4 regions of the Paenibacillus sp. DCT19 genome follow, and region 1 is predicted to be linked to each of the others. Evidence: predicted binding sites of a transcription regulator. Region 1 holds the regulator's gene; each other region holds the start of a gene.
What was found. Region 1 encodes Rex, which represses fermentation and respiration genes when NADH is low (regulators of the CRP and FNR family bind a similar motif). Its sites were predicted from a motif close to TTGTGAAATATTTCACAA; they were not measured.

Region 1 (3,709 bases):
GACGAGCCAATTCTCTCTTCGATTGAAGCCGTCAATGAAGCCAGATAAGTGGAAGGCGCTACAAGAGGATGAAAATCAAATATACGTAACGTTAGGTGACTTAATTCGCAAGGGCGATAAGCTGTTACTTGAGATCAAGGAAGAACAAGATGACTATCAAGCCGATAGCTTGATTACGGATATTACAGGTCTTCTGAAAGATCTGGCCTTACTCAAAGAAAATCTACGCTTCTTCATGCGAATGGATGATGCCAACACCGTCTATTGGATGGAAGCAAGTGGGCAATTCCGAAGTAAATCGCTACAGCTCTATGCGGTTCCTGTAGATGTCAGCGCACAACTGAAGGAATTATTTTTTGACAAAAAGAAAAGCGTCGTTCTGACTTCAGCTACCCTTTCTGTAGATAAGTCATTCCAATTTATGATTGAGCAATTAGGACTGCAGGAAGCAGCAGACCATAACCGCCTGCTTACGTCCTTGCTGCCGTCCCCGTTCCGTTATCGGGATCAGGCATTGCTTGTCATTCCGCGTGATTTCCCAAGTGTAAAAGGCAGCGTAGGGATGCACACTTTGTTGATATGTTGGTGCATTCACTAGCTGAAACTGCCATTGCGACGCGTGGACGGATGATGGTACTCTTCACGTCGTATCGGATGTTGAGACAAGTGTATGATCCGCTGAAGGAGGCCTTGGCTGGCAACGATATCTCGCTGCTCGGTCAAGGGGTGGATAGTGGTAGTCGTTCGAAGCTCACACGCCGCTTCCAAGACGCGAAGGCAACTGTGCTTTTGGGTACGAGCAGTTTCTGGGAAGGTGTAGATATTCCAGGGGATGCACTCACCTGTCTAGCTATTGTTAGATTGCCGTTCCAGCCGCCGAATCATCCACTTCTGGAAGCGAAAAGCGAGCTGTTGCAACAACAAAAGAAAAATCCATTTATGAAATTATCTGTGCCACAGGCTGTTATTCGTTTCAAGCAGGGGTTCGGAAGACTTGTACGCACAGCGAAGGACAGAGGCATCGTCATTGTATACGATACACGAGTCATTGAAGCGTATTATGGTAAGTATTTCTTATATTCATTACCAGGTCCCAAAATGGAGCATATGCTCACCGAACAGATGGTTCCACGAATTCGTGAGTGGTTAGACCAACCTACTGAATAAGCTTCGGAAGCAGTGCTATACGCACAAGCATTGCACCATGAATGCAATTAGTTGTAAAATTTATTAGATTCAATCATTGAGGAACAAAGGTTACCGCTATCATCATGTATATCATTGAGGCATCCTGTCCAGGTAAACCGTCATGTATGGATACGAGGATGCCTCCTATTTAATCTATTTACAGGGTCACATTGGTAAAGGGGAGTAAACGAATGAAATCAGATAAAATATCAGAAGCGGTAGTGCGGCGTTTGCCAGTTTACTTGCGCTATTTGAGTGAATTGAGTCAACGCGAGGTTACTACGGTTTCTTCTCAAGAACTAGGACTGCGCTTGGATCTTAATCCAGCTCAGATTCGGAAGGATCTAGCCTACTTTGGTGATTTTGGTCGCAAAGGCATTGGTTACGACGTTTCCTACTTAATCGAGAAGATTCGCCATATTCTGAAGATTGATCAGCAAATCAACGTGGCATTGGTGGGTGCGGGTAACCTTGGGCACGCCTTGTCCAATTACAATGCTTACTTAAAAGACAACATGAAGATCGTTGCCGTGTTTGATGCATACGAACCCAAAATCGGTACTCAGATTAATAGCCTGAAAGTGCAACCGATGAATGAATTATCAGATTCTGTCCAAAAGGATAATATTCGAATCGGCATCATTACAGTTCCAGATACAGAAGCTCAAAATGTAGCTGATCAACTGGTTGAATCGGGTATCGAGGCTATACTTAATTTTGCACCAACGATTTTGAAAACGCCGCCGCATATTCGCATTCATCATGCTGATTTTACGACGGATCTGCTCAGCCTAGCTTATTACCTGGAGAATGGAAAGGACGACGAGGAAGATGACAACAAATAAATGGGTTATTCATAACGGCAAATTTGCCGTAAACAGTGGTTTGGACTGGAAAGTCGTTCAAGGCTATATGGTTGTGGAAAATGATAAGATTGTGCATATTGGTGAGACGTTGCCGGAAGGGGACGAGAACCTGCCTAAAGTGGATGGAAAAGGACTTCTTTTCCTACCGGGTCTGATCAATACGCATGGTCATGCAGCAATGTCTTTGCTTAGAGGGCACGGCGATGATCTAGCTCTGCAAGTATGGCTGCAAGAAAAAATGTGGCCTATGGAAGCGAAAATGACAGCTGAAGATGTGTACTGGGGATCATCCCTGTCCGTATTAGAAATGCTCAAAGGCGGAACGACGGCTTTCCTCGATATGTATGATCATATGGATCAAGTGGCTAAAGTGGTAGAACAATCCGGGATTCGTGCTTCCCTAGCTCGTGGTGTTATTGGCCTGTGTTCAGAAGAAGAGCAGATGCGTAAGTTGGAAGAGTCGGCTGCATTTGCCCGTGAATGGCATGGACAAGCGGATGGCCGCATCACCACGGTAATCTCCCCACACGCTCCGTACACTTGTCCGCCAGATTACATAGAGAAGCTTGTACAAGTTGCACACGACTTGAATCTGCCTCTGCATACACACATGTCAGAAACGATCCGAGAAGTGGAGCAAAATGTAACGGATTATGGACTTCGTCCTGTAGCTCATCTGGAGAAACTGGGATTCTTCTCCCGTCCTTCCCTCGTAGCTCATGCCGTACATTTGAATGACGAGGAAATTGAAATTTTGGCTCGAAATCATGTTGCAGTCTCCCATAATCCGGGTAGTAACTTGAAGCTTGCTTCGGGTGTCGCTCGTGTACCGGATCTTCTAAAAGCCGGTGTGATGGTATCCTTGGGAACGGATGGCCCTGCAAGCAACAACAACCTGGATATGTTTGAAGAGATGAGACTGGCAGCACTTATTCATAAAGGAGTATCGGGTGATCCAACCGCTGTACCCGCTGGAGAAGCTCTTTTGTTAGGGACAGCTTACGGCGCTAAGTCTATTTTCTTAGATGACACGGGTCTATTAGAAGTAGGGATGAAGGCCGATTTTATCGCCCTCAACATTGAACAGGCTCATTTCTATCCGCATACAGATCTAATCTCCCATGCCATTTATTCGGCTTCAGCAAAAGACGTGGAGCATGTGTGGGTGGATGGTAAACAGGTAGTTAAACATGGCGAATGTCTCACGATGGACGAAGAGCGCATCTTGCGTGAATCTCAATCGGCATTTGATGGTCTGCTTGCTCGTTAATCATGCAGCGTCTTAGAGGAAAGGAAGTTCGGCTTTTGAAGAGAAAAAAGAAGTGGATCTGGATATCGTTGCTGGTTCTGGTTCTGCTCCTGTTTGGACTTCAACGTTATTATGTCTATGTCACTCAGGATCAGCGCAATGAAGAAGCTATGGCTATTGAAGCTGCACAGCAGCAAGACATTACGTTCACTCAGGACATTCGGAAGTATGTCTGGGGCGGTAAAGAGGACGCTGACAACATCTATTGGACCTTTGTAGGTAAAAATAAGGACAACCAGGATGTTCTTGTATGGGTGAAATTTGATAATACAAACAAGCCGGTAACAGGCTCTGATGCAGTTCACAGTGAACTGATTCAGAATGGCATGTCTGAAACCCAGATTCG
Region 2 (3,709 bases), 2.0 Mb from region 1:
CGAGCAATCGCTGGCTTTTTGGTTGTTCTGAGAGAAACAGCATTCTCAAAATTAGCTGGAGATGGACGAACTATAGTGTGTAGGATGTACTACTGATGAATTTCTTACTTCTGCGTTTTTGTAATGCTGTTCTGGATTGGTAACAATGTATCCTAGTGGAGAAAAGCCTGAACCCCCCCCTCGAATGCTGCAAGTGCAGCATCAAAGCTAAAATAGTGGCTGTGACAATTCCTAATGTTACCACGCCAGCGTTTCATTCCTATAACTTAAAATCGATTGGAACATTAGGTTAAAGGGCACTAACGTGAATCGTCTAGGTCTAGAAGTAGCAACTCGAACCATTTAAATTCATCTCCAAAATTCTAACGAACTCAGGTGAGCTTATAACCCATATTTGAGCAATATTAGAATTGTAACGAACCTCAGCAACCCTATTTCGCGAAAAAGCCTCATAAAGTGTCCCGATCTACTCCAAATGATAACAATAAGGTGCACTGAGTTCGTAAGATACCGGATCGGTGCAGAATTGGCAAAATAGCGTGTCTCATGTTCGTAAGATATAGATTCAAACTTGTTTAGGCCCAATAGGTGCTGCACCAGAGCTAATATTGTGATTGAAAATCGCATCTTTAGGCATGAGCATAAGGAAACGTAGTTCCATCACCGTTGAGATTCCTCCTTATAAGTCATCTTGTATACAGAAATACTTAAACCGCTGGTATACGAGTCTCAATTACTGATTTGTTGTACAGAAATGTTTAATATTAATAAAAAATCGCCTCATTATGTATACACATAATATTCCGATTCCGCTGGACACTCAGTGTTTTGTATACTTTTTAGATTGAATTGGGGCTGACATGGGTAGTATAATGAAGATGTAAATCATGATTTACATTTTGTATTATGTCTGATAGCTCAGCCGATATAAAATGTAAATAAAAAAGCCTTCACTGCGGGAACAGTGAAGACCGACGAGTATCAAATTGTTGTGGTGGTGTTACAATCACGGCAAGTGTCTCCAGAAATTAAATATTCGATAAAAAACCACTGTCAGGAGGCTAACCTTGAATGGTGGTTTTTTTCGTTTTGGCTTGTCGTCTCCGACGCTTGATCAAAATATAGACTCGCCTCACGTCTAATACCAATCGTGCTAATGCAGACAATCCTCTGATCCATGCAAAAACCAACAATATTGTGGTCACAGGCAATCACCTCCTTTGCTTAGGAGGCAAAAACACCGGACCACAACTCCACCAATTTTAATTGAACCCTCGTTTGGATTATTGTACCATGGAACTTCTTGCTTGTCTCACTGATGTGATGTTTCGAACCCTAATTCTAAAAAGAAGCCTCGGCTGATACGGGTCTCCTAATTTTATATTCATATATTCTGGAAAAATTAATTTTGATCCTGTTTTCGGTAGCAATTTATTTCGATATGCATTATTCATTTATAAGTATGATCACTGCGAATATAAGCAGGTTACGCAATGAGAGTCTTCTTTATGAAAACGATCAATAACTAAAAATGCATCTATTCTTTGTGATTATTTGCACAAAGTTTTATCTCCAGCCAAGATACAATTAGATCAGACAGTTCAGACAGTGAAGCTGTAACAACTTAGGCATGAACTGAAGAACGTTCCATTCAATATGAGAAGCAAAGGAGAGAATGGCGATGGCGGTCAAAACACCTCTTGAGGTTGCACAATACACGGTGCAGAGCGGGATTAAGAAGGCTCACAATCCTGTGTTATCTGTACTTATCCTTGGTTTTATGGCAGGGGCGTTTATATCTCTAGGATTTCTGTTAAATATTCGGGTAGTTGCCTCTGCTCCAGCGGAGTGGGGAAGCCTGGTGAACCTAATCGGTGCGTCTGTCTTTCCATTAGGTCTTATTCTTGTGCTTATCGGCGGTGGAGAACTACTAACTGGCAATATGATGGCTGTACCTCTAGCTACAATCGCACGTAAACTATCGGTGAGAAGTATGCTCAAGAACCTGACTTTGGTGACGATTGGGAACTTTCTAGGCGCGATCTTCGTGGCTTATGCGTTCGGTCATGTATTAGGGCTAACGAGTGAGGGCGTCTACTTAGCGAAGGTTGTGGATATGGCGGGGCACAAGCTGCATGACGGATTCCTGCAAGCCTTCATCTCCGGTGTTGGCTGTAACTGGCTAGTCGCTCTGGCAGTGTGGTTGTGCTATGCAGCAGATACGATGAGTGGTAAAGTGCTCGGCATATGGTTTCCTACGATGGCCTTTGTCGCGATTGGATTCCAGCACGTTGTCGCGAATATGTTCTTGATTCCTGCAGCGATCTTCGAAGGGCATTATTCGTGGGCGCAATACATCATGAACTTCATTCCGGTATGGCTTGGTAATCTGACGGGCGGTGCTCTGTTTGTCGCGGCAGCCTACTATATGGTGTATCTACGTAAAAGCGAGTCGGAGGTGAAGCCGGAGTTGAAAATGGCAACCGAGCCTGAAGCTAGACCGATGCTGAGCAAACAGGCGTAACGATTATATCCAGGAAGTATGACAGTGCAGACGATCTTGTCACGTTCTAGATCACGGTGAGCAACCCCGTGGCAGAGCGGAAACGAGATCGTTTTTTATATTTAATTTTGTCGGTGAGGCAGAGTTAAGGTTTTTTTGCTATCGAAGTGACAGCTGTAAATAATCATGTGTTTAGTTTTATATAATATATAAATTGAATTAAACATCTACACCAAACGTAGAGGGCAGAAATAACAAGAAGAAGCGGAGCGTTCGCCTTTATCCCCGGATTTTCCCTTTGTAAAAGGGAATCAAAAAAATCTGGGGATAACAGCGATCGGAAGGTTATTCTGCCATCGGAGTGTCGAGTGTAAATGCTCTTTAGTTTAATTTATATAAATACACAAAATAAATTCGCCATGACAAGGTTCGGGGGAACGAAACCTGTTCATGGCGAATTTCGGGAGTGGTCCATGATATGGCATGAGGAGGAAGTGGGGAAACACTAGCCTAATGCCTTGTTTTTTATTTACCCCTGAATCTGGAGAATGAATCATAAGCAAAAAACTTTTTTTGCAAAAAAATGGCGTCTTGTGTAGACGGGAAAATGAACTGTTCTCTTTACGTTAATGCATTAGAGAAGATATGATAGAGAGATAGCTTTTACAGGGGAGGAACTTCAACATGATTAATCAGGAGAATGGTGTATTTCCGGCGGTTTGTCCACTTGATTGCCCGGATACATGCGGTCTGCTGTTACATAAAGAGAACGGAAAAATTGTAAAGGTCGTGGGGAACCCCGATCATCCAATTACTAAGGGAGCCATCTGCAATAAAGTCAGAAATATGACAGAGCGTGTATATCACCCTGAGCGGCTTCAATATCCGATGCGACGGGTTGGTGCCAAGGGCGAAGGGAAGTTCGAACGGATCAGTTGGGACGAAGCGATTGGTGAGATTACTTCCAAATTCAGTTCCATTGCGGAGACGTATGGTTCAGAGAGTATTCTGCCGTACAGTTTCTATGGCAATATGGGCATTCTCGGCGTTGACGGTATGGATCGGCGTTTCTTCAACGCACTTGGAGCGAGCATGCTGGAGCAGACGATCTGTAATGCGGCGGGCAATACCGGCTGGAAATATACCATGGGTGCTAATCAAGGGACGATCCCAGAGGATACCGAGCATGCGGACCTCATCATCGTA
Region 3 (3,709 bases), 180 kb from region 1:
CGGGAACGATGCGAATTTGGTCGGTTTTTTCGCGTTGTATCGAATAACGTGTGGCATCAAAATCGCATTGGTACGTCCGTGGGCTGTATGGTACTGACCGCCCCATTTGTGCGCCAAGCTGTGGTTGATACCCAAGAATGCGTTGGCAAATGCCATACCTGCAATCGTTGAAGCATTATGCATTTTCTCACGTGCCAGTTTGTCGCCTTGTAATGCTGATTGCTCCAAATACTGGAACACCAGTTGAATGGCTTTGATTGCTAATCCATCCGTATAGTCATTCGCCATAACAGATACATAAGCTTCAATCGCATGTGTCAGTACGTCCATACCTGTGTCAGCTACAGCTGTTCTAGGCAGCGAGTATACAAACTCAGGGTCAACGATCGCCACGTCAGGAGTCAGCTCATAGTCAGCCAGTGGATATTTGGTGTTTCCTAGATTTTTATCCGTGATAACAGCAAATGATGTTACTTCCGATCCTGTGCCCGATGTTGTTGGGATCGCCACAAATTTTGCTTTTACGCCAAGTCTAGGATATTTGTAGATCCGTTTACGGATATCCATGAATTTTTGCTTCAGATCATTAAAGTCTGTGTCTGGATATTCATAGAACAACCACATCGCTTTGGCAGCATCCATTGGTGATCCGCCACCGAGAGCGATAATGCAGTCCGGTTGGAAGCGACGCATCATTTCGGTTCCGCGATCTACAGTCGTTGTGGATGGATCCGGCTCAACATCCGAGAACACTTCAATGGCTACCGGCATTTGGCGTTGACGCAGATAGTGCTCTACCTTTTCCACATAACCCAGCTTCACCATCATGGCATCCGTAATAATTGCAACACGGGTGATATCCGGCATTTTGGCGAGATACTGCGTCGCGCCTTTTTCGAAGTAGACCTTGTTCGGTACTTTGAACCATTGCATATTCACGGTACGGCGAGCCACCCTTTTCACATTGATTAAGTTGACAGCAGTTACGTTCGACGAAGTCGAGTTACGTCCGTATGAACCACATCCCAGTGTGAGCGATGGCATATTCGTGTTGTAGATATCGCCAATTGCTCCGTGTGTGGAAGGTGAGTTGACGATGATCCGTCCTGTTTGCAGGCGATCTGCAAACTTGTTAATCACTTCTTCATTGTTGGAGTGAATAACGGATGAGTGTCCCATTCCGCCAAAAGCAACCACTTCTGCTGCACGTTCAATACCTTCTGCTGCCGTTTTGACTTTGTAACAAGCCAGTACCGGGCTTAATTTTTCCGCAGACAATGGGAATTTGACGCCAACACCCTCAATTTCAGCAACCAGGATTTTGGTGCTTGCTGGAACTTCAATACCGCATAACTGAGCAATCGCTACGGCGGATTGACCTACAATCGCTGGGTTAACTGCACATTTCTCAGCATTGATAGCGCCTGCGGTCAGCTTAGCTGCTTCTTCCTTGTTAACGAAGTAACATCCATTGGCAATCATTTTCTTTTTGACTTGATCGAAGATAGGTTCTTCAATAATGACCGCTTGCTCGGAAGCACAGATCATCCCATTATCAAATGATTTGGACAAAATCAGATCCGTCACTGCCTGATTGATATCCGCACTTTTTTCAATGAAGCAAGGTACGTTACCTGGCCCTACACCCAGTGCTGGTTTACCACAGCTATATGCTGCTCGCACCATGCCTGATCCGCCTGTCGCCAGAATGAGTGCCACATCGTTGTGGTTCATCAGGGCATTGGTGCGATCCATGGATGGATCATCAATCCACTGAATACAGTCGGCTGGAGCACCATGCTTCACTGCGGCTTCAAGCAAGATTTTGGCTGCTTCGCGGCTACAGTTCTGTGCAGAAGGGTGGAAACCGAAGATAATCGGGTTACGAGTCTTGATGGAGATCAGTGCCTTAAACATCGTCGTTGATGTTGGGTTGGTAACCGGCGTAATCCCCATGATGATGCCAACCGGCTCGGCAATTTTCTGGAAGTTCTCATATTCATTATCTTCAATGACACCAACGGTTTTGTCATATTTGATGCTATGGTACACATATTCTGTAGCAAATATATTTTTAGTGATTTTATCTTCGTACACACCGCGGCCGGTTTCTTCCACAGCCATTTTGGCGAGCATCATGTGTTTATCCAGACCTGCAAGCGCCATTGCTTGCACAATTCGATCGATTTGCTGTTGATCCATGGACATGAATGCTGCGTGTGCTTTGTTCGCTTTGTCAATTAATGTTTGAATATACTGACCTGCTGTCGGTTCTTTTGCTGGGGCGACCTCGTTCTTTACAGCCATCTCCCTCATCCTCCTAAAGGTTCGTATTATGTTGTCTCTCTTCTTTACATTCACATCGTATCATGGGACATGATTTAATTATGTGATTTTTTTCACAAAGTATTACGAATTTAAATTTAGATTCTTAATGTCTGCTAACAAGTGCACTGCTACTCCCTTTTTTTACATGGCTCTTTCAGCTCCATACTTGCCCACAAAAAGTGAATTTAATCACAATGTTTGAAATTTCGCCATTTTTGTTCCCTTTCTATCCCCCTCAAACGGTAAGATTAGGTATATACTGAACTTAAAAATTGAACCACCGCAATTTGTACCGTCCTTCCCGGCCGAGATGACCCTGAACGGACGGCACCCGTTTGCGGCGAACCACAAAGGTCATGTAAGCCACATGCAGCCTTTGATTGGAGACAAAGGGGAGATAGACTTATGAGGGACCAACTAGTGATGGAAAAACGCGGGAATACGAACTGTTTCTCGGATGTGAACTTCAACCATTTACTTGTAACGATGAAAGATAGAACCTATCCCGAAGGAACACATCTGTATTGGGAAGGCGATGTCTCTGACAAACTTTATTATATGAAAAGAGGCCGTGCCCAGATTACGAAGTCAACTGATGAAGGTAAAGAATTGATCATGTACATGTATCAATCCGGAGATATGATTGGGCAGGCTGATCCTTTCTTCGGTTCGAAGCATTCCTTCTCGGCAGAAGTGCTGGAAGACAGCGAAATAGGTGTATTGGAGCATAAAGACCTGGAGATGCTGATCTGTCAGCATTGTGACTTTGCCATTGATTTTATGAAATGGATGGGGATTCACCATCGACTCACCCAGACCAAATTCCGTGATCTGATGTTGTACGGCAAACCTGGTGCGCTCTGCTCTACCTTAATTCGTTTGTCTAATTCTTATGGTGAACCACACGGCGATCATATGATCATCCACAAAAAAATTACGCATACGGATCTGTCCAATATGATTGGTGCTACCCGTGAGAGTGTAAACCGTATGTTAAGTGATCTACGTAAAAAAGACGCGATCGAATATGATAATGGCATGATCGTTATCAAAGATCTGAAAATGCTGCAAGGCATCTGTCACTGTGAACTATGCCCTAGCGAGATCTGCCGGATCTAAGATAGTTATTCATTATTCGCTTACAATAATCCTAAGTAGCAATATGTAAATAACAAAAAAGGCCCAATCTTCTCACTGTAGAAGATGGGCCTTTTGATATTTAGGATGTCGTCGTTAATTCAAGTTTAATCGCGTCACGTGGACTCAGCTTCATATCCAAGCCGTTATCCATTAATTCCTTATCATTCACCTTAATAACCCAACGTTGATTCATTCGTGGGATGACATTTTCAACAGCAACCACATATTTGTTATTCTCAGA
Region 4 (3,709 bases), 2.2 Mb from region 1:
TAAATGGCAAGTATAGCCGCAAGCGGAAGCATCAATTGGCGCGCTGTATGGAGAGCACGCTCTCTTAGTTCGCCAACAGTGCGCAGTGAGACAAATAATAGTCCATGAACGAGACACAGCAAGGTCACACTTAACCCGCCCACAACCGTATATGGATTAACGATATCTAGAAAACTTGCACGAAGCTGCATCTCTCCATCAATCGGCAGTCCCTTCATCAGCGTTGCAAACACAACACCAAACAGGAATGGCAGCAATGCGCTGGATACAACGATGATGATATCCCACGTTTTGCGCCACTGCTGCTGTTTCATTTTACTGCGGAATTCAAATGCCACCCCGCGTCCGATCAGAGCTAACAGCACCACAACTAGCGGCAGGTAGAAACCACTGAACAGCGTGGCGTACCAGTGCGGGAAAGCCGCAAACATGGCGCCTCCTGCGGTAATCAGCCACACCTCATTTCCATCCCAGAACGGGCCTATCGAATTAATTAGTGTACGACGCTCCCGGTCTGTCTTGGCGATGATGCCTGATGACATCCCCACACCAAAATCGAATCCTTCAAGGAAAAAGAACCCCACAAATAATACGGCGATCAACAAAAACCACAGCTCACTTAGTGACAACGGAATACCCCCCATCCACGCCGAACGGATCGGCTGACTCGTCCTGATCTTCTGGCTTATCTACGGCATATGGCCCTGCTTTGATCTCACGCACAAACAGATAAACCATTACGATACCCAGAACGGTGTACGCAGCCGTGAAGGCAATGGTAGAGAATAAGATCATACCTGCCGATACATTCGGTGAAACACCGGCCTCTGTCGTCATATAGCCAAATACCGTCCAAGGTTGTCTACCTACCTCGGTCATGATCCATCCAGAGGTATTGGCGATAAACGGCAGTGAAATGGCAAATACCATGAGGCGCATAAACCACGGCTTCGCCACTTCCAGCTTCTTGCGCATAGCCAGGTACGTACCGTATAGAGCAAGTGCAATCATCAAACCACCCGCTGCAATCATGATGCGGAAGCTCCAGAAGGTCGTACGCACCGGTGGGATGTAATCTCCAGGGCCGTAGGTCTGCTGGTATTCTGCATTCAATTCCTTCATCCCCTTGACGCTGCCCGAAAATTTACTGTACGAAAGGTAACTTAGCAATCCTGGGATTTTGACCTCCCCTGAATTCTCCTGCTTATCTGGATCGATGAAGGCAACCACCGTCCATGGTGCAGGGTCTTCTGTGGTTGTCCACGTTCCTTCACTGGCTGCCATTTTCATCGGTTGGGTCTCTACCAGGTATTGTGCCTGGAAGTGCCCAGAGAAGGCTACACCGAATGAGGATACAAGACCAATGATGATCGCGATATTGAATGATTTGCGGAAAATCTCAACGTCCTGCTTTTTCATCAACTTATAGGCGCTAATTCCTGTTACAACAAACGCTCCTGTCATTAGTGCTCCAAAGATCGTATGCGGGAACTCGACGAGAAGCTGACCATTGGTAATTAGAGCGAAGAAATCATTCATCTCGGCTCGGCCGTTGTTAATCTCGAAGCCAACCGGGTGCTGCATGAATGAATTGGCTGCCAGAATCCACAGCGCTGATAAGAAGGTGCCGACAAACACCAGCCAAATGCAGGCCAGATGGACTTTTTTGGACAAACGATCCCAGCCGAATATCCATAACCCAATAAAGGTAGACTCCATAAAAAACGCCAGCAAGGCTTCCACAGCCAGTGGCGCACCGAATACATCCCCAACAAAACGGGAGTACTCTGACCAGTTCATACCGAACTGGAACTCTTGCAGGATACCTGTAACGACGCCAACCGCAAAGTTGATCAGGAACAATTTGCCCCAGAACTTGGCCATCGTTTTGTAAATTTCTTTCCCCTTCATGACGTACAACGTCTCCATGATCGCTACCAGCAGCACTAGACCGATGGACAGCGGCACAAAAAAGAAATGGAAGATCGTTGTGAGCGCATATTGGATTCGCGATAGCATGATCGGATCCATACCGTTACCCCTTCTTTCTGTTCTATTCGCATTATTTATGTATGTACTTGGTATTGAAGCTGCACCTTCGCTGTCAGTCCACCAAATACATTGATGAACGTATTGTGCCAGATTACCTATTTTATACATGTGACAATAATCACAAACTTAATCAAAAAATCCACAAAAATGTGACGACGGTCACACATTAGTACAATTTTAAAAATATGGTTTCCAGTTATTTTGAATGCTTGTCAACTTCGTCTATTCACGGAAGTTGCTCATGTTTGAGACGGAATGCCCATATGTTAATGTCAGGCAACCTATTCCTTGTGCGAAACAGGCTTTACATATGGAGTGAGTCGAATGAATTTTATCCGTGTTATCCGAGTCAAAATGCAAACAAAGTGAGGTGATCCAGCCCGTGGAAGTACCTGTACAATCCAGCGAGAGCCAGATTCATCCGAACGAGACTACTCAAAATTATAAGGAGACGCCCCCTCTCTAATTCACTATGTTCTATTTCCCCGTAAAGGGGGATGGTCGACTTTCCCTTATCCAGACATTGCTGCACTACTGGCTGCTGAAGGGGCAGTCTACTATGTTAGCCATCTGGAACGATCAGACGATCTACCCACAGCGATTACGTTGATATCCTTACTGGAGGCGGAAGCACTGCTACAACAGCCTCGTACTGTTGCAGTCGTTGCGCATCCGTACTGGCTTACCGCAGTAGCCTCCATTCAGCCTGATCTGTTCATAACGCTCCTGCCAGAACCTGTCCAAGAGGAAGCTGACTCGCCACTCTGGGAGAGCTGTATTAGCAAGCTGGTAGGCATTTCTAATCTGGTATGTACGTCCTCAGAGACGCGTTATATGAAACTGGTATTTCAAGGTGTCCGCACCGTCTGGCTTGGTGGAGAAGATCCTACACCTACGGGGATGATGCAAAAGGATGAGCTTGAAATTCCGCTACGGGATTACGAAATGCTTTTTCTGCACGCACTCAAACAGATACTCAGCAGTGCCACAGATACGGTTACCCAGCTTCAATGTAAGCTACGAGCGGATTATTATCGTAAGCTCCGTTCCAAAACAGGCGCACATGAGACAATATCCTTTTTGCTCGCTGCTTATGAATATATATTGGAAGACTCGCGGGCAGCCGCCACAGTTCAAGAAGCATTTGCCCATGCAATCACATGTGGGCGCTCTGACTGTGTGCAATCACACTACCGCTTCCTCTCTGCCATTCAGGCAAAAGCCGGGGAGGTGGAGCACGCTCTGCAGGTGTATGGAACTACCGCCGCCACAGATCAGGAACGGCATCATTATGAGCAGCTGTGCCGCTGGCTGGAGGCTGGAGAGCATCAGCTGGTGCAAGCAGAACTATTGCGTCTGAACGATGACTATGGAACGGCATTAAAGGTACTGGATAAGCTCGGCGGAGAAACGGCTCGGCACTGGAAGTTTCGTATTTTCCAGGAAACCGGGCGTGTAGAGGAAGCACTTAAACTGGTTCATGCCGCAGATATTGTTGATCAAGCCAGCCAGCAAGATTATCGCCAATTGTCCGGCACCGCTCTAGCCCTGCGGGGAGAACGCCATGGAGCAGTGAAGTTATTTCTGGAATCAGCTCTTGATGATGAACATGCGCTTGCCCGAATCGTCGAAATGGAACTACTCGAACAAGCGATAC

Region 2: the regulator Rex is predicted to act here: its motif matches at 1,545-1,562, upstream of DMB88_RS27655 (formate/nitrite transporter family protein).
Region 3: the regulator Rex is predicted to act here: its motif matches at 2,388-2,405, upstream of adhE (bifunctional acetaldehyde-CoA/alcohol dehydrogenase).
Region 4: the regulator Rex is predicted to act here: its motif matches at 2,159-2,176, upstream of DMB88_RS28325 (cytochrome ubiquinol oxidase subunit I).

The regions. Positions count from the first base shown of each region.
Region 1 is NZ_CP029639.1:4,075,041-4,078,749, reverse strand. Features, by position in the region: partial or broken gene dinG (ATP-dependent DNA helicase DinG) at 1-1,167, shown strand, start outside; gene DMB88_RS18385 (redox-sensing transcriptional repressor Rex) at 1,380-2,033, shown strand; gene DMB88_RS18380 (amidohydrolase) at 2,020-3,324, shown strand; gene DMB88_RS18375 (hypothetical protein) at 3,360-3,709, shown strand, end outside.
Region 2 is NZ_CP029639.1:6,095,397-6,099,105, reverse strand. Features, by position in the region: gene DMB88_RS30380 (hypothetical protein) at 1,062-1,205, opposite strand; gene DMB88_RS27655 (formate/nitrite transporter family protein) at 1,682-2,524, shown strand; gene DMB88_RS27650 (molybdopterin-containing oxidoreductase family protein) at 3,188-3,709, shown strand, end outside.
Region 3 is NZ_CP029639.1:4,259,512-4,263,220, forward strand. Features, by position in the region: gene adhE (bifunctional acetaldehyde-CoA/alcohol dehydrogenase) at 1-2,307, opposite strand, end outside; gene DMB88_RS19340 (Crp/Fnr family transcriptional regulator) at 2,734-3,447, shown strand; gene DMB88_RS19345 (hypothetical protein) at 3,548-3,709, opposite strand, start outside.
Region 4 is NZ_CP029639.1:6,258,053-6,261,761, forward strand. Features, by position in the region: gene cydB (cytochrome d ubiquinol oxidase subunit II) at 1-629, opposite strand, end outside; gene DMB88_RS28325 (cytochrome ubiquinol oxidase subunit I) at 616-2,031, opposite strand; gene DMB88_RS28330 (hypothetical protein) at 2,659-3,709, shown strand, end outside.